DNA from 2 places in the Microbacterium suwonense genome. Region 1 is predicted to be linked to the other one. Evidence: riboswitches for the same ligand, from Rfam matches in the RefSeq annotation. Region 1 holds a riboswitch; the other holds the start of a gene.
The links. A riboswitch is a leader RNA that binds a small molecule or an ion and turns the genes downstream of it on or off. The one in region 1 is predicted to bind thiamine pyrophosphate.

Region 1 (10,933 bases):
GCGGGCGACCGAGCGGCCGACCTCGACGGCCTCCTCCTCGGTGGCGGCGTGCTGCACCACGATGGTGATGTCGTGGCTGGCACCCTCGGCATCCGTCTGCAGCTTCTGTGCGAGCTCGCCGCACAGCTCGCTCAGCGCGGCGGTGAAGTCGTCGAGATCGGGGTGGATGCCGCTGGCACCGCTGACGAGCAGCGTGACCTGGTCGTTGGTGGACATACAGCCGTCGGAGTCGAGCCGGTCGAAGCTCACGTTCGTCGCGCGGCGCAGCGCGGCATCGGCCTCGGAGGCCTCCAGGTCGGCATCCGTGGTGATCACCACGAGCATGGTGGCAAGTCCCGGTGCGAGCATGCCCGCACCCTTCGCCATGGCGCCGATGGTCCACCCGTCGCGGGTGAGGACGGCGGTCTTGGAGACCGTGTCGGTGGTCATGATGGCCTCGGCCGCGAGCTGTCCGCCATCGGCGCTGAGGCTTGCGATGCCGCGCTCGACGCCGTCGAGCACCTTGCCACGGAACACCTCGTCGCCGGTGCCGATCAGTCCCGTGGAACAGACGAGGACATCGCCGGCGCTGACATCGAGCAGTTCGGCGGCCTTCTCGGCGGTGAGGTGCGTGGTCTGGAAGCCGAAAGCACCGGTGAAGCAGTTCGCCCCGCCGGAGTTGAGCACGATCGCCTCGACCGTGCGGTCGGCGATGACCTGCTGCGACCACAGGATCGGGTTCGCCTTGGCGCGGTTGCTGGTGAACACCGCGGCGCCCACCTTGCGCGGCCCGCGGTTGACGACGACGGCGACGTCCGGCTTCCCGGTGCTCTTGAGCCCTGCGGCGACGCCGGCGGCGTCGAATCCCTGGGGTGCGGTCACGCTCACGGCGCTACTCCGTTCACGGTGAGGGCGCGGTCCTCCGGAAGGCCCAGCGCGAGGTTCATGGACTGCACGGCCGCGCCGGCGGTTCCCTTGACGAGGTTGTCGACCGCGGTGACGACGACTACGCGGTTCGCCGCACGGTCGATGGCCAGCCCCATCAGCGCGGTGTTCGCGCCGAGCACGTCTGCGGTGCGGGGGAAGGAGCCCTCCGGCAGCAGCTGCACGAAGGTCTCGTCGCCGTAGGCACTCTGCCAGGCGTCGCGGATCTGGGCATCCGTGGCACCTTCGGCGATCGGCGCGGTGCAGGTGGCGAGGATCCCGCGCGCCATCGGCACGATGACCGGGGTGAAGGAGACCCGGATGCCGTCCGGCGCGGCGCCGGAGGCTGCAGCGAGCGCCTGCCTGATCTCGGGGATGTGCCGGTGCGTGCCGCCGACGGCATAGGGGTTGGCGGTGCCGAGCAGTTCGCTGCCGAGCAGGTGGGGCTTCAGGCTCTTGCCCGCGCCGGACGGACCGACGGCGAGCACGCTGACGATGTCGCCCGGGTCGATGACGCCGGCTGCGACGCCGGGCGCAAGACTCAGGCTGACCGTCGAGGCGTTGCAGCCCGGTGCGGCGATGCGCCGTGCGCTGCGGAGCACCTCGCGCTGCTTCGTGCCGGTTCCGGAGCCGGCGTCCACGAGGAGTTCGGGGACGCCGTATGCCCACGGCTCGTGGAAGTCGCCGCCGTAGAACGCCGCCCAGGCGTCCTGCGAGGTGAGGCGGTGGTCGGCGCCGGCGTCGATGACCAGCGGCGTCTCGCCCAGGGCATCCGTGTACTGACCGGACTGTCCGTGCGGCAGGGCGAGAACCACGACGTCATGGCCGGCGAGGACCTCCGGTGTGGTGTCCTGCAGGGTGAGGTGCGCGAGCGAGCGCAGGTGCGGTTGATGCTGGATCAGCGGCTGCCCCGCGTTCGAATGCGCGGTGACGGTGCGGATCTCGATGTCGGGGTGCGCGGCGAGCAGCCGCAGGATCTCGCCTCCCGCATAGCCTGATGCGCCGGAGACGGCGACGGAGTACGTCATGCTTCCACCTTAACGGTCGGTGTGCGCCCGATGACGGGCCTGGCCGGAGCGGCGACACCGGCATCCGACTCGTACCGGGACGGCACGGGCTGCGCGGGGTCGCCTAGATTCGGCGGCCGACACGGCGTCGACGCGCGCTCGGGAACCGCGAAGCGGGAGCGAGGACGACCGAAGGCATGACGCGACAGTAGCGTCGAAGCCGCAGCATCCGCAAATCGACGCGTCACAGTCGGGACGCCCTCACAGGTCGAAGAAGGCCCGTTCGTGCTCCGCCGAACGACGGAACGCGCGATGCATGCGTTCTCGGCGCTCGTCGTCGGCTGCGGCCGCCGCCCGGGTGACGAAGCCGATGGCCTGTTCGGTCGCGACGGCGAAGGCGGGATCGGCGTACGTGGACAGCCAGGAGGCGAACGGATGCCGATCGCTCAGCGCATGCTCCCCGAACTCCCCGCGTGCAGCCGAACACCCAGATCGGTGTACAGCCAGAAGCAGGGCAGGGCTGCGGCGATCAGCACCGCGTGGTCTCCGCTGAACGCCGCGGCGCGCAGGTGGTCGAGGTAGGCGGTGTTCACCGCGCTCGGCTCGGCGGAGAACGTCGTGGCAGAGGTGCCGGTGTCGGGGGTCAGCCAGGATGCGTGCAGTTCGAGCTCGCCGGCGATCGCCCCCTGCGCCGACTGCGCCCAGAACGCCTGCTCCTGGGTGCTCGGCGCCAGCCGGGCCGCTTCCGCGAGCACCCGCGCGTACTCGCGCAGGTACAGGGCATCCTGGGCGAGGTACCCCAGGAATCGGTCTCGGCCGAGCGTGCCGTCGGCGAGGGCGCGGATGAACGGCAGCGCGTCGATGTCGGCGCGCACCTCCGCGATGCTCACCCACCACGCGTCGCGGACATCGTCGGGGCTCGGACGGGTCTCCAGGGCACCGCGCTGCCACAGTCCGGCAAGATGGCTGACCGGGCCGTTCCCGCGGCCCACGTCCAGCGTCCCGGCGGCACGCAGCGATTCGCGCAGCCATTCGCGGGCGCCCGCGACGGCCTCCGGCCAGTCCTTCCCGCGGGCACTCAGGGTGGCCAGGGCCGACGACAGCGAGCAGCCCGTGCCGTGCGTGCTGGTGGTGTCGATGCGCGCGCCGCGATGCTCCACGATCACGCCGTCGGCGCCGACCAGGGCATCCGGCGTCTGATCCCCGGCAAGGTGCCCGCCCTTCGCGAGCACGAGGGCGCCGGTGCGCGCGGCGACCTGCTGCGCGGCCGCCAGCGCCTCGGGCCAGTCGCCGACGCGGCACCCCGAGAGCACCGCCAGCTCGTCGAGGTTCGGGGTGAGCAGATCCGCGTGGGAGGCGAGGTCGAGCAGGGCGGCCTCGGCGTCCGAATCGAGCAGGCGGTCGCCGCTGGTGGAGACCATCACCGGGTCGAGCACGACCGTGTCGGGCCGGCGCGCCGCGAGCCAGTCGCCGACGGTGCGGATGACCTCGGCATCCGCGAGCATCCCGATCTTCACCGCGTCGATCTCGATGTCGTCGGCGACGGCATCGAGCTGTGCGCGCAGGAAGTCGGCGGGCGGCACGTGCACCCCGCGCACTCCGCGGGTGTTCTGCGCGGTCAGCGCCGTGATCGCCGCCATGCCGTAACCGCCGTTGGCGGCGATGGCCTTCAGATCGGCCTGGATCCCCGCGCCTCCCGAAGGGTCGCTCCCGGCGATGCTGAGCACCCGGGGAGGGCGCTGCCCGCGCCAGGCACGACGGAATGCGCGGGCGGCGGCGTGTGGATCCTCGACCGCGCACAGCGCGGACACCACGGCGACCCCTGCCGCGCCGGCCTCGCGCAGCGCCGTGACGTCGTCGATCCCGATGCCGCCGATCGCGACGGCCGGGACCGGGCTGAGGGCTGCCAGTGTCCTGAAGCCCGCGACGCCGAGTGCGGGCGGATGGTCGGGCTTCGTGCTGGTCGGGCGGATGACCCCGATGCCGACGTAGTCGACGGTGCCCGGCGGCAGGGCGCGCACGGCGTCGAGGTGAGCGGGTGTGTTGGCGGTGAGGCCGATGAGGGCGTCCGGTCCGAGCGCCTCGCGAGCGGCGCGCACGGAGGCATCGGACTGCCCGAGGTGCACCCCGTCGACACGGGCGCCGCGGGAGCGGGCATCGACCGCCGCCTGCAGACGGTCGTTCACCACGAGCAGTGCGCGGCCGGCGATCGCGTGCGACAGCTCGACGAGCAGGTCGACGGTCTGGGCATCCGAGGCGTCCTTGTCGCGCAGCTGCACGATGGCGACACCGCCCGCAACAGCCTCCCGGACGGTGGCGACGACGCCGCGATCGCCGCAGAGCGCCGCATCCGTCACGAGATACAGCGAGAGGTCGGCGTTCATGCGGCGACCTCCCGCATGCGGGCGGCGGAGACGACGTCCGCCGGTTCGATCGCCGCGAGCGCGTCGAGGAGGGTCGCGGCGAAGCTGCCTGGCCCGGATGCCGCGGCCGCCGCACGTTCCGCCGCCACCGTGTACACGAGGGTGGCGGCGGCGATCGCGGTGAGCGCATCGGCACCGGTGCCACGGGCCGTGCCGAGGAAGGCCGCCATGACGGCTCCGAGAGCGCATCCGCCTCCGGTGACACGGGTGAGCAGGGCATCGCCGTTCGCGACGCGGATGACACGCCGCCCGTCGGTGATCAGATCCACCTCGCCGGAGACGGCGACCGTGCTCCCCACCGTTCGGCCAGGGTGCGCGCCGCGTCGGCTGCGGCTTCCGGTGTGTCCGTGGCATCGACGCCCCTGCCGCCCGCGCTGAGGCCGGCGAGGGCGAGGATCTCGGAGGCGTTGCCGCGGATGGCCGTCGGCCGCAGGGCCGCGAGCTCGCCGGCGAGCCCCGTGCGCACCGGCAGCACGCCGATGGCGACCGGATCGAGCACCCACGGCGTTCCTGCGGTGTTCGCCCCCGCCGCCGCCTCCAGACTTGCGGCGCGCTGCTCGGGCGTGGGCGTGCCGAGGTTGATCAGCACACCGGAGGCCGCCCCGGCGAACATCCCGGCCTCGCCGACGATGTCGACCATGGCGGGCGCGGCCCCGAGCGCCAGCAGCACGTTCGCGGTGAACCCGGTCACCACCGAGTTGGTGATGCAGTGCGTCAGCGGCGGCGCGGCACGCAGGCGCTTCAGCAGGTCGGCGGCGGCCGAGACGGGATCGGCGGACGAGGGTCCTCCGGTGGGCAGGTACGACGTATCGCTCATGGCGACATCCCTTCGCTAGTACGAGCTAGATCAGGTTCGACGGGTGTGATCTCAGCCGCGGATGCGGCACCCCGTGTCACTGCCGGTGAGTCTACCGGGAAGCGTTCAGTCGCGGATGCCGGCTCCGAATCGCTCTGCGGTCACAGCGACGCCCGCGAGCTTCGCCTCGGTCGCCTCGGCGGCGGTGAGAGTGCGATCGGATGCCCGGAAGCGCAGCGCGAAGCTCAGGCTCTTGCGCCCCTCGCCCACGCCCTCGCCGCGATAGTCGTCGACCAGGGTCGCCGACTCGAGCAGCTCGCCCGCGCCCTCGATAAGCGCGGCACGCACCTCGGATGCCGGAACCCCGGCATCCACCACCAGCGAGACATCCTGGGTTGCGGCCGGGAACGTCGACAGCGATGCGGCGACCACGCGTTCGCCCGCGAGCGTCAGCACACGGTCGAGATCGAGCTCCAGCACCATGACGCGGCCGGGCAGATCGGCATCCGCCGACACCTGCGGGTGCAGCTCGCCGACGTAGCCCACGTCTTCGCCGCGCACGCTGAGCACACCCGCGCGTCCGGGATGCAGCGCCGCGCGCTGGGTCTGGGCCACGTCGATGTCGACGCCGGCTGCGACGCCGATCACGCGCACCGCGTCGAGCGCATCGGACACCTCCACGTGCTCGGCGCTGCGGCCGGGCTGGCGCGGAGTGATGTTCCCGGTGAGGAGCACGGCCAGATGCCGCGGCTGCGGGGGATCGACGCGTTGAGGTGCGCGAGCGTCTCATCGCTCGGTCGCTGCCCCAGCGGTGGGATGAAGTCCGTGCCGTAGGTCACGCCCGCCTCGGGAGCGAACACGACGCCTGTCTCGAAGACCGCCAGATCCACCAGTCCGCGCGAGATGTTGCGATGCGCGATCTGCAGCAGACCGGGGATCAGGGAGCGGCGCAGGAAGGGGACCTGCCCGTCGAGTGCATTGGCCAGCCGGATGCTGGGCAGGTGCTCGCCGGTGGCCGAGCCGTGCAGATCGTTCTGCTCCTCGGTGGTGAACGGGAACGCCGGGGTCTCGACGAAGCCCGCCGCAGCCAGTGCATCCGCGACCCGCTTGCGACCCTGCTGCAGCACGGTGTACCCGCGACCGGAGGGCGGGGTGGGCAGCACGGAGGGGATCCGGTCGAGTCCGTGGATGCGGGCGACCTCCTCCACCAGCGTCCACTTGTCGGTCAGGTCGGGGCGCCAGCTCGGCGGGATGACGAACCAGCCGCCGTCGTTCGCCGTGACCTCGGCGCCGATCATCTCCAGCGCGCCGACGATCTCGTCATCGCTGTAGTCCACCCCGACCACGCCCTGCGTGAAGCCGCGCGGCAGATCGATGCCGGCGATCTCTACCTTGGTGAACAGCGCACCGCCCTCCTCGGTGAGCGTGCCGCCGGCCAGCTCCACCATGAGGTCGGCGACGCGACGCGCCGCGACGAAGGGGATGAGCGGGTCCACCCCGCGCTCGAAGCGCTTGGAGGCCTCGCTGGGCAGTTTGTGCCGGCGGGCGGTGCGTGCGATCGTGACCGGGTCGAACGTCGCCGCCTCGATCAGCACATTGCGGGTGGTGCTGCTCATCTCTGTGGTGCCGCCGCCCATGACGCCGGCGAGGCCGATCGGGCCGGAGCCGTCGGTGATCAGCAGATCCTCGACGTGCAGCGCCCGGTCGTGGCCGTCCAGTGTGGTCATCCGCTCGCCCTCCTGGGCGCGACGCACCACGATGCCGCCCTGCAGCCTGTCCAGGTCGTAGCCGTGGATCGGGTTGCCGAGCTCGAGCATCACGTAGTTGGTGATGTCGATGAGCACGCCCAGCGAGCGCATCCCGGCCAGCCCCAGCCGCGCGATCATCCACGGCGGGGTCGGGCGCGACGGGTCGACATCACGCACCACGCGGGCGACGAACTCGCGTGCCCCGACGTTGCCGCGGATGGGGTTGCGGTCATCGACGCTGATCGAGAAGCCGGAGCCCGGCTGCAGCTCGGAGAAGTCGCGCTCGGCCGGGTCGCGGAAGGCGGCGCCGGTGGCGTGGGAGTACTCCCGGGCGACGCCGCGCAGCGAGAACGCGTACCCGCGGTCGGGGGTGACGTTGATCTCGACGGCCACATCGTCCAGGTGCAGCAGCTCGATGGCATCCGTGCCGACCTCGGGATCCAGCCCCAGCGTCGACAGCACGATGATGCCGTCGTGCTCGTCACCCAGCCCCAGCTCACGGGCCGAGGCGATCATGCCGTCGGAGACGTGGCCATAGGTCTTGCGCGCCGCGATCGGGAAGGGGCCGGGCAGCACGGAACCCGGCAGCGTTACCACGACCTTGTCCCCCACGGTGAAGTTGTGCGCGCCGCACACGATGCCGCGGACGCCGCCGTTGGCCTCGCCGACGTCCACCTGGCACCAGTTGATGGTCTTGCCGTTCTTCTGCGGCTCGGGCGTGAGCTCGAGGACGCGCCCGACGACGACAGGACCGGATATCTCGAAGCGGTGGATGTCCTCCTCTTCGAAGCCGACCGACACGAAGGATGCCAGCACATCCTCCGGCGTGGCATCCGCGGCCACCTCGACGTACTCGCGCAGCCAGGAAAGCGGAACGCGCATCACACCACCATCCCGAACTGCTCGCTGAAGCGCACATCGCCCTCGGCCATGTCGCGCATGTCCTTCACATCGCTGCGGAACATCAGGGTCCGCTCGATCCCCATCCCGAACGCGAAGCCGCTGTACTGCTCGGGGTCGATGCCCGCCGCACGCAGCACGTTGGGATTGACCATTCCGCATCCGCCCCACTCGATCCAGCGCGCGCCGCCCTTGAAGGTCGGGTGCCACAGGTCGAGTTCGGCGGAGGGCTCGGTGAACGGGAAGTAGTTGGTGCGCAGGCGCGTCTTGGCCTCGGGCCCGAACATCTGCCGCGCGAAGTGATCCAGCGTGCCCTTCAGATGCGCCATCGTGATGCCCTTGTCGATCACCAGGCCCTCGAACTGGCTGAACACCGGCAGGTGGGTGGCGTCGAACTCGTCGGTGCGGTAGGTGCGGCCGGGGCACAGCACGTAGATCGGGAGCTCGCGGTCGAGCATCGAACGCACCTGCACGGGGCTGGTGTGCGTGCGCATCACCAGGTGACGCGAGGTCGGGTCGACGTAGAAGGTGTCCTGCTCCTGGCGGGCGGGGTGGTCCTCGTCGAAGTTGAGCGCATCGAAGTTGAACCACTCGTGCTCGAGCTCCGGGCCCTCGGCGATCTCCCAGCCCATGCCGACGAACACATCGCACACCTGCTCCTGCAGCAGCGTCAGCGGATGACGTGCGCCCACCCGCGAGCGCGAGGCCACAGCGGTGATATCGACGCGCTCCGCCTCCAGACGCGCGGCGGTCTCGGCCTCGGCGAGCTCGGTCTCCCGTGCGGCGAGCGCCTGCGAGACCCGTCCCCGGCCCTGGCCGATGAGCTTGCCGAATGCGGCCTTGTGCTCGGGTGCCACCTGGCGCATCGATGCATTCAGCACGGCCAGCGGGGAGCCCTCGGCGATGTGCGCGGCGCGGGCGGCCTTCAGCTCTGCGGTATCGGATGCCGCGGCGATCGCCGCGAGCGCGGCGTCGACGGCGGACTCCACCGCCTCCGGTGTGATCTGGGGTGTTTCGGGAGACTCTGACACGAGAATCGAGTCTACCGGCGCGCGAGCAGGGCTCCCGCGCCGGTGGACGACTGCATCACGGGACGGATCAGACGATCAGGCCGAGCAGAAGCACGCCGAGCAGACCCACCACCGAGACCGCGCACTCCATCAGGCTCCATGTCTTGAAGGTCTGTCCCACGGTCAGGCCGAAATACTCCTTCACCAGCCAGAAACCGGCGTCGTTGACATGCGAGAGGAAGACCGAGCCCGCACCGATGGCGAGCACCATCAGGGCGACGTGCGTGCTGCTGAGATCACCGGCCAGCGGTGCCATGATCCCCGCGGCGGTGATGGTCGCCACCGTCGCAGATCCTGTCGCCAGGCGGATGAACACCGCGACCAGCCAGCCGGCCAGCAGCAGCGGCATGCCCGAGCCGGCGATGCCGTTGCCGATCACCTCGCCGACGCCCGAATCCACCAGCGTCTGCTTGAAACCGCCGCCCGCGCCCACGATCAGCAGGATCGAGGCGATCGGGGCGAACGCGTCGCCGGTCTCTTTGGCGACCTCGCCCATGGTGCGCCCGAGCGCGGTGCCCAGCACGATCATCGCGTACAGCGAGGTGATCAGCAGCGCCTGCAGGGGCGTGCCGATGAAGACCAGGATCTGACCGAGCACGCTGTCGTCGAACCCGGTCGATCTCACGATCGTCATCAGCAGCATCAGCACCACCGGCATCAGCACGACCGACAGCGCGACGCCGAATGCGGGCCGCCTGCCCTCGCGTTCGCTGACCGGCGCGAGCAGCGTGGTGGATGCCTGCACCGGCACCCAGCGCGCCATGGGCTTGGCGAGCACAGGACCGGCGATGATCACCGTCGGGATCGCGACGAGCAGCCCCAGCGCGAGGGTGAGACCCAGGTCTGCGCTCAGCGCGTCGATGGCGATGAGCGGCCCGGGGTGCGGCGGCACGAGGCCGTGCAGGGCGGAGAGTCCCGCCAGCGCCGGGATGCCGACGAGGATGACGGGGAGCCCCGCCCGCTTCGCCACCAGCATCACGATCGGGATCAACAGCACGACACCGACCTCGAAGAACAGCGGGATGCCGATGATGAACGCCGCCAGCGCCATCGCCCAGGTCAGTCGTTTCAACGGCGTCTTGGCGAGGATCGTGTCGACGATCTCGTCGGCGCCGCCGGACTCCGTGAGGAACCGGCCGATCACCGCGCCCAGCACGATCAGCACGCCGACGCCGCCGACCGTGTCGCCCAGACCTTTGGAGAACGAGGTGAACGCGTTCTCGAAGCCCATGTTCGCGGCGACAGCCATCACCGCCGCGCCGAGGATCAGGGCGAAGAACGGATGCATCTTCACCCAGACGATCAGCACCACGATCAGCACGATCGAGATGACGGCGGCGATGATCAGCTGCGCCGTGCCCGCAGCCGGCTGCACGGTCTCGGCTGCGAAGACCGCGTTCAGGGCGGATGCCCCACCTGCCAGTGCATACATGTGGTGCTCCTCACTGCGGCCGGTCGCCAGCGACTCGGAACCGCACGGCACACGATACTCGCCGGTAGGATCGGCGACGAGAGGGACTCACAGGACGAGGTGCCACGCATGAGAGACGAGCAGATCCCGACCACTCGGAGCATCGCACTGGCATCCGCATCTGCTCCCTACGTGCTGGCGGTCGACATCGGCTCCGGATCCACTCGCGCCTGCCTGTACGACGCGTACGCACGCCCCATCAAGAAGCATCTGGTCAAGGCCGACCACGCCTTCGTCGAGTCGGCCGACGGCACGGCCGAAGTCGATGCCGATCGGATCGTGCGCGAGGTCGGCGCGGTCATCGACGGAGCACTGAAGGGCGTGGAGCCCGGGCTGGTGCGCGCGGTCGCGATGGACACGTTCGCGTCGTCGCTGGTCTGCGTGGATGCCGAGGGCGACGCGCTCACCCCTGTTTCACCTATGCGGACTCCCGTTCGGCCGAGCACCTGGCACGGCTGCGGACGCGGCTGGACGAGGCCGCCGTGCACCAGCGCACCGGCACGCGCCTGCACACCAGCTATCACCCGCCGCGGATGCTGTGGCTGCAGGACGAGTTCCCCGAGGTGTTCGCGAAGACGGCGAAGTTCCTCTCGCTCGGCGAGTACGTGTACGCGA
Region 2 (10,933 bases), 820 kb from region 1:
GCAGCCATCTCGTCGTTGCAGGCGAACAGACCGATCGCTCCTCCGCCGCGCAGCGCTCGCAACGCTCGCGCGCAGGCGCTCTCGGCTGCTCGAGCACCCCAATCGGCATCGACGCGCACCAACTCGACCTCGGGTGCCTGCTCCCGCACCGTCGCCGTGAAGCCATCGACTCTCCCTCGACCGAAACGGTGCGACGGCGTGCCGCCGATCAGGATGAACCGCTGCGCACCGCGAGCGATCAAGTGCTCGGCTGCCGAGACTCCGCCAGCCCGATCGGTCGTGCGGATGCTGGGCAGGGATGCGGGAGGCTCGCCGGGTGGGTCGAGCAGCACCAGGGGAATCCCTGCATCGCGCATCAACGCGACCTGCACCGCCGTCGGCATCCTCAGCCCGACGATCACACCCGCCGTGCCCCGGGCGCGGATGCGATGAGGCCAGTCGTCATCGGCGATCTTGTGGTCAGTGGTGAGCACGAGGTCGTACCGTCGGGCGGCCGCCGCCGTCCGCGCACCCGCCACGACCTCATCCGTGTACGGATCGTGGAAGTCTCCGAAGACGACGTCGATGACACCAGCGGTGCGGTCACGTGGACGACCTCGGGACTCACCGAACGTGTACCCGACCCGCGCAGCGGCGCGCAGCACGCGCGTGCGGGTACCGGCGGACATCTCGCCGCGGCCCCGCAGCGCTCGGGATGCGGTGGACACGCTGACCCCTGCCTCCTCGGCGACGCGAGCGAGGGTGACACGGCGAGCAGGAGCCATGTCACTATTTTGCGCAATTTCTGAGACATTCACCACGACACGTGGCAATGTGACTCGCGATCCGCACCCCCTTTCGAGGACGAGAGAGAAGATCCATGACGACACGACTGCGCGTGGCCATCATCGGCACCGGCTTTATGGGGCGCATGCACTCGCACGCCTGGCGCACCGCGCCGCGGTTCTTCGACCTCTCCCGGGCTCCCGAGGCGGTGCTCCTGGTCGGCAGCGATGCCGACCGCACGGCTGCCGCGGCAGCGGAGTTCGGCATCCCGGAGTCCTCCGCGGACTGGCGCAGTGCGATCGCCCGCGACGACATCGACATCGTCGACATCTGCACGCCCGGGCACACGCACGCCGAGATCGCACTCGCCGCGCTGGCTGCGGGCAAGCACGTGCTGTGCGAGAAGCCGCTGGCCAACGACGTCGCGGATGCCGACCGCATGGCGGATGCCGCCGCAGCGGCCGCTGAGCAGGGCGTGGTCAGCATGTGCGGGTTCAGCTACCGCCGCACACCCGCCCTGGCACTGGCCAAGAAGCTCATCGACGACGGCCGCCTCGGGCAGATCCGCCACGTGCGCGCTCAGTACCTGCAGGACTGGCTCACCAGCCCGGAAGCGCCGTTCACCTGGCGCCTCGACCGCGAGCGCGCCGGCTCGGGCACATTGGGCGACATCGGCGCGCACAGCATCGACACCGCGCAGTGGCTGACCGGGTCGGCGATCACCGGGGTGTCCGCCACCCTGCGCACCTTCGTCGAGTCCCGTCCACGCCTGAACGAACACGTGGGCCTGGGCGGCAATGCTGATGCGGATGCTCCGCGCGAGCAGGTGACCGTCGACGATGCCGTGGCGTTCACGGCATCCTTCGCCGACGGCGCCCTCGGCGTCTTCGAGGCGACGCGCATGGCTGCCGGCCACCGCAACGCGAACCGCATCGAGGTCAACGGCGAGCTCGGCTCGGTGGCGTTTGACTTCTCTTTCATGAACGAGCTGCAGTTCCACGATGCGCGGCTGCCCTCCGACGAGCAGGGCTTCCGCCGGATCGACGTCACCGAACCCGAGCACCCCTACGCCGGCGCCTGGTGGCCGGCCGGGCACGGACTCGGCTACGAGCATCTCTTCACCCATCAGACCGTCGACTTCGTGCGCGCGATCACCGACGGCGTGGCCGCGCGCCCCGACTTCGCCGAGGCGACCCGCGTGCAGCGCGTGCTCGCCGCTGTCGAGGCCAGCGCGGCATCCGACAGCCGATACACCGCAGTGGAAGGAGCACGCCGATGACCGTACCCAGGAAGGTGACCGCGACCCGAAAGGCGCTCGTCGTTCGAGGCGGATGGGAGGGGCATCACCCCGTCGAGGCGACCGAGATCTTCATCCCGTTCCTGCAGGAGCAGGGATTCGAGGTGCGGATCGAGGAGTCCAACGAGATCTACACCGATGAGGCCGTGATGGATGCCGCCGACCTGATCGTGCAGTCCGTGACGATGTCCGAGATCTCCCGCGACGCGTTCACGGGGCTGCGCCGGGCGGTCGAGCGCGGCACCGGCCTGGCCGGCTGGCACGGCGGGATCGCCGACTCGTACCGCAACAACTCCGACTACCTGCAGCTGATCGGCGGGCAGTTCGCGACGCACCCGTCGAAGCATCCGGATGCCTGCGTCGGAGACGAGTCCGACAACTTCCTTCCCTACACGGTCGAGTTGACCGAGCTGGGTCGCGCGCACGAGATCCTGAGCGGGCTCGACGACTTCGCGCTCGACACCGAGCAGTACTGGGTGCTCACCGACGACCTGAACGACGTGCTCGCCACCACCACGCACCCCGTGCAGCCGTACCATCCGTGGCACCGGCCGATCACCTCGCCGGCGATCTGGACCCGCGAATGGGGCGCGGGGCGCATCTTCGTGGCGACCCCGGGGCACAGCCCCGAGGTGCTCCGCGACGCCAACGTACGCACGATCATCGAGAGAGGAATGCTGTGGGCCAGCCGCACGGTATCGGAATAGTCGGACTCGGAGTCATCTCCGCGCAGTACCTGGAGACCCTTGGGGCGCACCCCGGCGTGCGGATCGCCGCGACGGCGGATCTGGACACCGCTCGGGCCGCAGCCGTCGCCGAGCGGTTCGACGGATGCCGCGCGCTGACCGTCGATGAGCTCGTCGCGGATCCGAGCGTACAGACCGTGCTGAACCTCACGATCCCGGCCGCGCACGCGGAGGTCGCGTTGGCCGCTCTCCGCCACGGCAAGAACGTGTTCGGTGAGAAGCCCCTCGCCCCCGCGATGGCGGAGGCGAGGAGATCGTGTCGGCCGCTACCCCGTCCGCATGGGCGGGCTGTGCACCCGACACCGTGCTCGGCACCGGGATCCAGACCGCCCGCGCGGCCGTGGACGCGGGCGTGATCGGCCGACCCGTCTCCGCGGTTGCCACCTGGGTCTCGGCAGGCCATGAGGCCTGGCATCCGAACCCCGACTTCTACTACCGCGAGGGCGGCGGCCCGCTGCTGGACATGGGCCCGTACTACCTGACCTCGCTGTTCCACCTGCTCGGGCCGGTCAAGCGCGTCTCGGGAGCCTCGTCGCGTCCGAGGGCGGTGCGCCGGATCGCCTCCGGCCCGCGTGCCGGCGAGGAGATCCCCGTCGAGGTCGACACCCATGTCACCGGCGTGCTCGAGCATGTCGACGGGGCGATCTCGACCGTGACGTTCAGCTTCGACGCCGCCGCGACGCAGGCCGCACCGATCGAGGTGCACGGCGAGACCGGCACCCTCTCACTGCCCGACCCCAACATGTTCACAGGAGAGGTGCGCCTGCGTCGGCCCGGTCAGGATGCATGGAGCACCCTGCCGACGAGCGCGGGCTATGAGAACGGGTCCCGCGGCATCGGCCTGCTCGACTTGGTGGCGGGAAACGCGCGCTCCGACGGTTCGATCGCCCTGCACGTGCTGGAGATCATGACCGCACTGCTGGAGTCGGCGCGCACCGGCAAGCGCCTCGAGCTCACCACCACGGCCGAGCGTCCACCACTTGTCCCGCTCACGAGCGAGCGGGAGTGGCGGATGCAGTGACCGTTTCCACCTCCTCGCCGGCCGGATCAGTAAGACTGAGCGCGTCCGCCGAGGCAAGATGGTTCCATGAGCGAGGAGACACCACCCATCGGCGTCGACTTCTTTCCCGACTGGGGTCACCGGCTGCCGCTGTGGGACGGCGGCACGCTCCCGCCGCTCTCCGAGGCGCTCCTCGACGACCTGCGCTCCTGGGTGCGGACCTGGCAGATCGTACTGGATCCCGTCTCCGAGGTCAGATGGCCCGACGATGAGGTCGGACGGGCGTGGATCGCCGAGGGACATCGCCTTGTGGCCGCGGTGGAAGCCGAACTCGGCGCCGGATACGTGTTGAAGCACGACTTCGACATGTACGGCCCCGATCACGATCACACGAGTCTGTGATCGACCTCGAACCGTGGGCCTGGGCGCTGCTCGCCCTTGCCGCGCTGATCGCGGGACTGGGGAAGACCGCCATCCCGGGCAGCGCGACCATATCGGTCGTGCTCCTGGCATCCGTCCTGCCAGCGCGCACCTCGACGGCGGCGATGCTCCTGCTGTTCATCGTCGGCGACGTGTTCGCGCTCATCGCCTACCGCCGGCACGCGCACTGGCGCACGCTGCTGCGGCTCGCGCCGGCCGTGATCGCCGGCCTCGTGCTCGGGTTCCTGTTCCTCGCCTGGAGCGGCGACGCCGTCGTCCGGCGGACGATCGCCATCATCCTGCTGGCGATGATCGCGATCACGCTGTGGCGGCGATGGCGGTCACCGAGCGCAGCATCCGGGCCCATGGCTGCCGCCGGCTACGGCACGCTCGCCGGGTTCACGACCATGGTCGCCAACTCTGGCGGACCGGTGATGTCGATGTACTTCCTCGCGACGCGCACGCCCGTGAAGGTCTTCCTGGGCACCTCGGCGTGGTTCTTCGCGATCGTGAACCTGGTGAAGGTGCCCTTCCTCGCCGGACTCGGGCTGATCACCCCGTCCGTGCTGCTGATGGACCTGGTCCTCGCTCCGCTGGTCGTGATCGGTGCGCTGATCGGCATCCGTCTGGCCAAGCGGATGCCGCAACAGCTCTTCGACCGTCTCGTGATCGTGCTCACGGTGCTCGGCGCCGTGTACCTGCTGTTCTGACGCCCCGCTCGAGTACACCTGCACGACGCGGGAACGGCTGCACGGGCAATCTGGCGATCTGATCGTGCAGCTGTTCCCCGCTCGTGCAGCTGTACCGGTGGCAGACCCGGTTGAGCCTGGGAGCCGTGCTCAGTCCAGGAAGATGTCCGGGAACAGCCGGTCGTCGGGGGTGCCGGGAACGGCCGCGTACTTCGAGAAGTCGGTGACGCCGTCGGCCGCCAGCACGTCCTCCACGATCAGCGACTGACCGGTGTACTCGCGGGCGGGCTTGGTGAGCACCGCGTAGGCGGCATCCGCGTAGATGTCGGCCGTGCGGCTGGCCGCCATCACCCGGTCCCCGCCGAGCAGGTTCTGCACGGCCGCGGTGGCGATCGTGGTACGCGGCCAGAGCGTGTTGGCGGCGATGCCGGCATCTGCGAACTCGGCCGCGAGTCCGAGCGTCGCCATCGTCATGCCGTACTTCGCGAGGGTGTACCCGGTATGCGCACCCAGCCACTTCGGCGTGATGTTCAGCGGCGGCGAGAGCGAGAGGATGTGCGGGTTCTCCGCCTCCATCAGAAGCGGCACTGCCGCACGGGACAGCATGAACGTGCCGCGCACGTTGACGTCCTGCATGAGGTCGTACTTCTTCGCGGCAAGATCGGCCGAGCGCGACAGGTCGATCACGCTGGCGTTGTTGAGGACGATGTCGACGCCGCCGAACTCCCCTGCGCCTTGAGCACGGCGCCCGTGATGTCGTCGTCGTCGCGCACGTCGCCGACGATCGGCAGCGCCTGGCCCCCGGCGGCACGGATCGCCTCGGCTGCGGAGTGCACGGTGCCCTCCAGCTTGGGATGCGGGGTGTCGGTCTTGGCGAGCATCGCGATGTTCGCTCCATCGACGGCGGCGCGCAGCGCGATGGCGAGGCCGATGCCGCGGCTGCCGCCCGACATCAGGATGGTCTTTCCGGCGAGTGACATGTGGTTCTCCTTAGACGTTGACACCAGGCGGCTCCCGTATGAGTTTCCGTCGCCCGAATCGCTCTCAGGCGACAGAAACTCATACGGGAGCGAGGGGCGGGTTCACTTCGGTGCCATGCGGATGGCGCCGTCGAGGCGGATGGTCTCGCCGTTGAGGTATCCGTTGGCGACGATGTGCTCCACCAAGGCGGCATACTCGTCGGGGCGGCCCAGGCGCGGGGGTACGGCACCTGCTGGCCGAGCGAGTCCTGTGCGGCCTGCGGGAGCCCTGCGAGCATCGGGGTCTCCATGATGCCCGGCGCGATGGTGCAGACACGGATGCCGTAGCGGGCCAGCTCCCGGGCTATCGGCAGGGTCATGGCGTGCACCCCGCCCTTCGACGCGGAGTAGGCGGGCTGCCCGATCTGACCGTCGAACGCGGCGACGCTGGCGGTGCTGACGATCACGCCGCGGTCGCCACCCTCGGTCGGCTCCTGCTGCGCGATGACGGCGGATGCCTGAGAGATGACATTGAACGTGCCGACGAGGTTGATGCGGATGATGCGCTCGAACGCGTCGAGGTCGGCCGGGTTGCCCTCACGATCGAGCACCTTGGCCGGCGGCGCGATCCCGGCGCAGTTGACGACCACGCGCAGCGGGGCGATGGACTGGGCGGATGCCACGGCGGCAGCCACCTGATCGCTGCTGGTGACATCGGCGGGGGTGAAGAGCCCGCCCAGTTCTGCGGCGACCTCTTCACCGGCCGAGTTCGGCAGGTCGAGGATGGCGACCTGTGCCCCGGCTGCGGCGAGCCGACGGGCGGTAGCGAGTCCGAGTCCGCTGGCGCCGCCGGTGATGAGCGCGCCCTGTCCCGTGATCTGCATGTGTTCTCCTTCGAACGGCACTGCATCCGACGACGGTTCGCGCCGACGGTCGATGCGACTGAGTTTCAGCATATGTGATTCTGAGTTCCTCCGCTGGCGGGATCTCCGCCGGAGGGGATGCTGAAGTCATGGAACTTCGTCGCAAACGAGCCTACGACACCCCCTCGGCCGAAGACGGGTTCCGTGTGCTGATCGATCGGCTGTGGCCGCGCGGCGTCTCGAAGGAGAAGGCGGCGATCGATCTGTGGGCCAAGGACATCGCGCCCAGCCCGGAGTTGCGGCACGACTGGCACGCCGCCCCGGATGCCGATTTCGAGGTGAACGCCGAGCGCTACCGCGCCCAGCTGCACAACGAGAGCGCCGAGGCGCTGCAGGCGCTTGTCGACGAGCTGAACGGACGCCCCGTGGTCACCCTCGTCTACGCCCTGCGCAACACCGAGCACAACCACGCGGTGGTGCTGCAGGGCGTGCTCAAACCGCTGCTGGAGTGAGCGCCGGGCCGGCTCTCCGGCTTCAGCTCCAGACGAAGCGGAACACCCCGGCCGCCACGGCGGCGGCGATCGCGATGGTCATGATCGACGCCCCGCCCAGCAGCGCGACTGCATCGCGCGGGTGCAGCCGCGACGGACGCGACCAGGTGCGCGGGATGCCGGAACCGAACCCCCGCGCCTCCATCGCCATCGCCAGCTTCGTGCCTCGACGCACCGCGAACACGAGCAGCACGAACGCCATGGAGAGGAACCGGCGCAACACGCCCCGATCGCCCACGCCGCGTGCGCGCCTGGCCAGCGACATGGTGCGCCAGTCGTCGACGAACAGCCCCAGCATCCGGGCGCCCGCCAGCACGCCCAGCACGAAGCGGCTGGGCAGATGCGCCACCTGCGCGAGCGCATCGCCGAGCTCAGTCGGGTCGGTGCGTCCGAACAGCAGGATCGTGGGAAGCCCCAGGGCGACGACGCGCAGCGTGACGGCCACGGCGAGCGCGATGGATCCCTCGCTGATCGCGGCGAAGCCGAACCGCCAGAACACCTGACCCTCCGGGTCGGCATACAGCAGCATGCTCAGCCCTGCGATTGGCGAGAACAGCACGATGGGCGCCAGCCTGCGCAGTACCGTGCGCAGGCTGAGGCCGGTCAGCGGCAGGCACAGCAGCTGCAGGGCGATCGCGACCAGCGCGCTGACCGGGTCGATCGACGCGAACAGCGGCACCGACAGCAGCAGCGCCAGCATCAGCTTCGTGACGGGATTCACGCCGTCCAGCCACGCACGGTCCTCCCGGGCACGGACGGATGCCGGCGTCTGCACGGCCGTCATCTTCCCGCTCCGCGGAGGTCTTCGGTCGCGGCAGCCAGTTCGATGCGGCTCCCACCCAGGTGTCGCACCACCGCCGCGTCGTGGCTCACCGCGACCACTGTGCGGCCGGAGGCGATCTCCTCCTGCAGCAGTTCCATGATCCCGACCCATCCGCGCCGGTCCTGCCCGAAGGTCGGTTCGTCGAGCACGATCACCTGCGGCGCGGATGCCAGCACCGTCGCCACCGACAGGCGCCGCTTCTGGCCCCCGCTGAGCGTGAACGGGTTGGCGAGTCCGAGCGGTGCGAGCTGCAGCCGCTCCAGCAGGTCGTCGACGATCGCGTCGACCTCGGCATCCGATTTCTTCAGCGCCCGCGGACCCACAGCCAGTTCGTCGCGCAGCGTGCGGGCGAGGAACTGATGCTCGGGCTCCTGGAACACGGTGCCGATCCGGGTGAGCAGCTCGCGCGAGGTCCAGCGAGCAGGCCTGCGGCCGGAGCGGCCGGTCAGATCGGATGCCGCAGTCACCGTGCCGTCCAGCTCGGGCAGGAGCCCTGCAAGAGTGAGCGCCAGGGTCGACTTCCCGGCGCCGTTCGATCCGGTGATCACGGTGGCGGCTCCGCGCGGCACGCTCAGATCGAGCCCGGACTGCACAGCGGTGCGTCCATCCCGGCTGATCGTCAGGCGGTCGGTCTCGAGCACGGCATCCGCTGCACCGCCGTCGACGGATGCGAGCACCGGAAGCGGGAGGCCGCGACCAGGCACCCACACTCCGGCGTCCGCCAGCACGTCACCGTAGCGACCGAACACCTCCCCCGGCGTGCCGTCGGCGAGCAGACCGCCGTCGGCGGCGAGCACGATCACCCGGGTGAGCAGATCCGCCCAGATCTCCGTGCGGTGCTCGACGACGATGAGCGTCGCCCCGGTGTCTTCCAGCACGCGGCCGACGCTCTCGCGCACCTCGCGGACACCGTCCGGATCGAGGTTCGCGGTCGGCTCGTCCAGCAGCAGCAGTCCCGGTTGCATGGCCAGCACGCCGGCCAGCGCGAGCCGCTGCTTCTGTCCCCCGAGAGTGCCTTGGTCGGCCGATCCAGTGGCACGTCGAGCCCCACGGCATCCAGCGCCCCGGCGACTCGCCCGGGGATCTGCTCGGCCGGAACGCCGAGGTTCTCGCATCCGAACGCCACGTCGTCACCGACCTTGGAGAGCACGACGCCGGCATCCGGGTCCTGCAGCACCAGGCCGATCGCGCCGCGCCGGGACTCGGGCACGGCACCGTCGACGAGCAGCGAGCCGGTGCGCTCGCCTTCATCGGCGTCGCCGAGCACGCCCGCGAGCCCCGCGAGCAGCGTGGACTTGCCCGCCCCGGATGCCCCGAGCAACAGCACCCGCTCGCCCGGCTCGATCGTGAAAGTGACCTCGCTCACGGCGGGCAGGCGCCGCCCGGCATAGCGCCAGCCCCACCCATGCGCGGTGACGCCAGCAGGAGCAGCCATGCTCAGACCTCCTGGCGCACTTCCCTGCCGGCGGCGAATCTGCTCAGCGCACCGGTGGAGGCGAGGGCGCGCACCAGCAGCCAGCCGACCACGCCGGCGAGCACGATGCCCGAGACGACCAGCGCGCCGAGGTAGATGGCGTTGAACTCGAAGCTCTTCAGGAAGTTCGGCGATGAGCCGTAGAACATCTCGAAGATCCAGGCGGCCACGGCGGCGCCCACACCCGAGAGCGCGGCGACGACCACTCCGAAGCGGCGATACAGGAACACGGCGAAGACCAGCTCGGCTCCCAGTCCCTGCACGAGGCCGGACAGCACGGTCGAGACGCCCCAGACGTTGCCGATCAGCATCGAGATGATCGCGGCGACCACCTCGACCACCAGCGCCGCTCCGGGCTTGCGGATGACGAGGCCGCCGATCACGCCGCCGATCAGCCAGATACCCACGGCGATGCCGCCGAGGCCGGGGGTGACGGCATCCGCCGCGCCGAACCAGGCGCCGCCGACGACGTTCCACCCCCAGAAGACCAGGCCGATCGCGACACCGAGAACGGCGGCGACGACGATGTCGACGACCCGCCAGCGCAGGTTGCGTGCGGCCGGGACTGTGGCAGTCTCGGCGACGGATGCTGATGTGGACGTACTCATCTGAACTCCTCCCTGCGCCGGCATGATCCGGATCAGGTTCGACGGTCGAAGCGCGGTTCGCTTCCTCTCAGCCCGGCACACCGGACTCCCGTGGTTGTGTCATCGATCATAGCCCGGCGCCGTCGGCGATGGAGGCTCGTCTTTCCCTTCGTTGCACGAACGGATTGATAGCGTGTATCGGGTGACCGCCTCCCCGAGTCCACCCGCCCCCTCACGCGCCGACAGCGGCGCGAGAGTGCGCGCACCCCCGGGGGCGAGGCGCCCGGTGTGGACTCGGCGCCCGCGGCGGATCCCCTCGACCGGGCTTCGGTTCCCGATGGCGTCGCGACCGACTCCACCGCTGCCGCGACGGCCAAGCCGGTCGACGCCGTGGCGGATGCCGCACCGGTCGACTCCGCACCGGTCGCGGTGTGGGCGGATGAGCAGCATCCGATCACCGCTCTGGCCTGGCTCGACCCGCTGACCGTCGCACCGGCATCCGTGCCCGCAGCCGGATCGCCGCCGCTGCTCGACGGCACCCGATCGGCCGGTCGTCGTGCGCGAACCCTGATCCCGCTGGGCGTGATCGCCGCCCTGTGCGCGACCTACGTCGGCGGCACGCTGCTGGCACCGCTCGACCAGGTCGCCCCCACCGTTCACGCCGCCCAGGTCGCGATCGATCCCGCTCCCGTCGCGACCGCCGCCTGGCCTGCGGATGGCAGCGCGGCGGTGGCCGTGCAGGGGATGAACCCGATCTCC

Region 2: another riboswitch for thiamine pyrophosphate. It lies ahead of QUE33_RS13830 (ECF transporter S component); the one in region 1 lies ahead of thiM (hydroxyethylthiazole kinase).

What each region holds. Positions count from the first base shown of each region.
Region 1 is NZ_AP027728.1:403,164-414,096, reverse strand. It holds gene argJ (bifunctional glutamate N-acetyltransferase/amino-acid acetyltransferase ArgJ) at 1-867, opposite strand, end outside; gene argC (N-acetyl-gamma-glutamyl-phosphate reductase) at 864-1,931, opposite strand; gene QUE33_RS02100 (bifunctional hydroxymethylpyrimidine kinase/phosphomethylpyrimidine kinase) at 2,357-4,294, opposite strand; partial or broken gene thiM (hydroxyethylthiazole kinase) at 4,291-5,150, opposite strand; TPP riboswitch at 5,141-5,234, opposite strand; partial or broken gene pheT (phenylalanine--tRNA ligase subunit beta) at 5,256-7,759, opposite strand; gene pheS (phenylalanine--tRNA ligase subunit alpha) at 7,759-8,814, opposite strand; gene QUE33_RS02080 (GntT/GntP/DsdX family permease) at 8,876-10,279, opposite strand; gene QUE33_RS02075 (FGGY-family carbohydrate kinase) at 10,432-10,933, shown strand, end outside.
Region 2 is NZ_AP027728.1:2,751,774-2,762,706, reverse strand. It holds gene QUE33_RS13885 (LacI family DNA-binding transcriptional regulator) at 1-764, opposite strand, end outside; gene QUE33_RS13880 (Gfo/Idh/MocA family protein) at 860-2,044, shown strand; gene QUE33_RS13875 (ThuA domain-containing protein) at 2,041-2,769, shown strand; partial or broken gene QUE33_RS13870 (Gfo/Idh/MocA family protein) at 2,742-3,829, shown strand; gene QUE33_RS13865 (immunity protein CdiI family protein) at 3,896-4,210, shown strand; gene QUE33_RS13860 (sulfite exporter TauE/SafE family protein) at 4,207-4,938, shown strand; partial or broken gene QUE33_RS13855 (SDR family oxidoreductase) at 5,068-5,897, opposite strand; partial or broken gene QUE33_RS13850 (SDR family NAD(P)-dependent oxidoreductase) at 6,000-6,760, opposite strand; gene QUE33_RS13845 (DUF488 domain-containing protein) at 6,889-7,251, shown strand; gene QUE33_RS13840 (energy-coupling factor transporter transmembrane component T family protein) at 7,274-8,074, opposite strand; partial or broken gene QUE33_RS13835 (ABC transporter ATP-binding protein) at 8,071-9,548, opposite strand; gene QUE33_RS13830 (ECF transporter S component) at 9,551-10,195, opposite strand; TPP riboswitch at 10,186-10,297, opposite strand; gene QUE33_RS13825 (D-alanyl-D-alanine carboxypeptidase family protein) at 10,463-10,933, shown strand, end outside.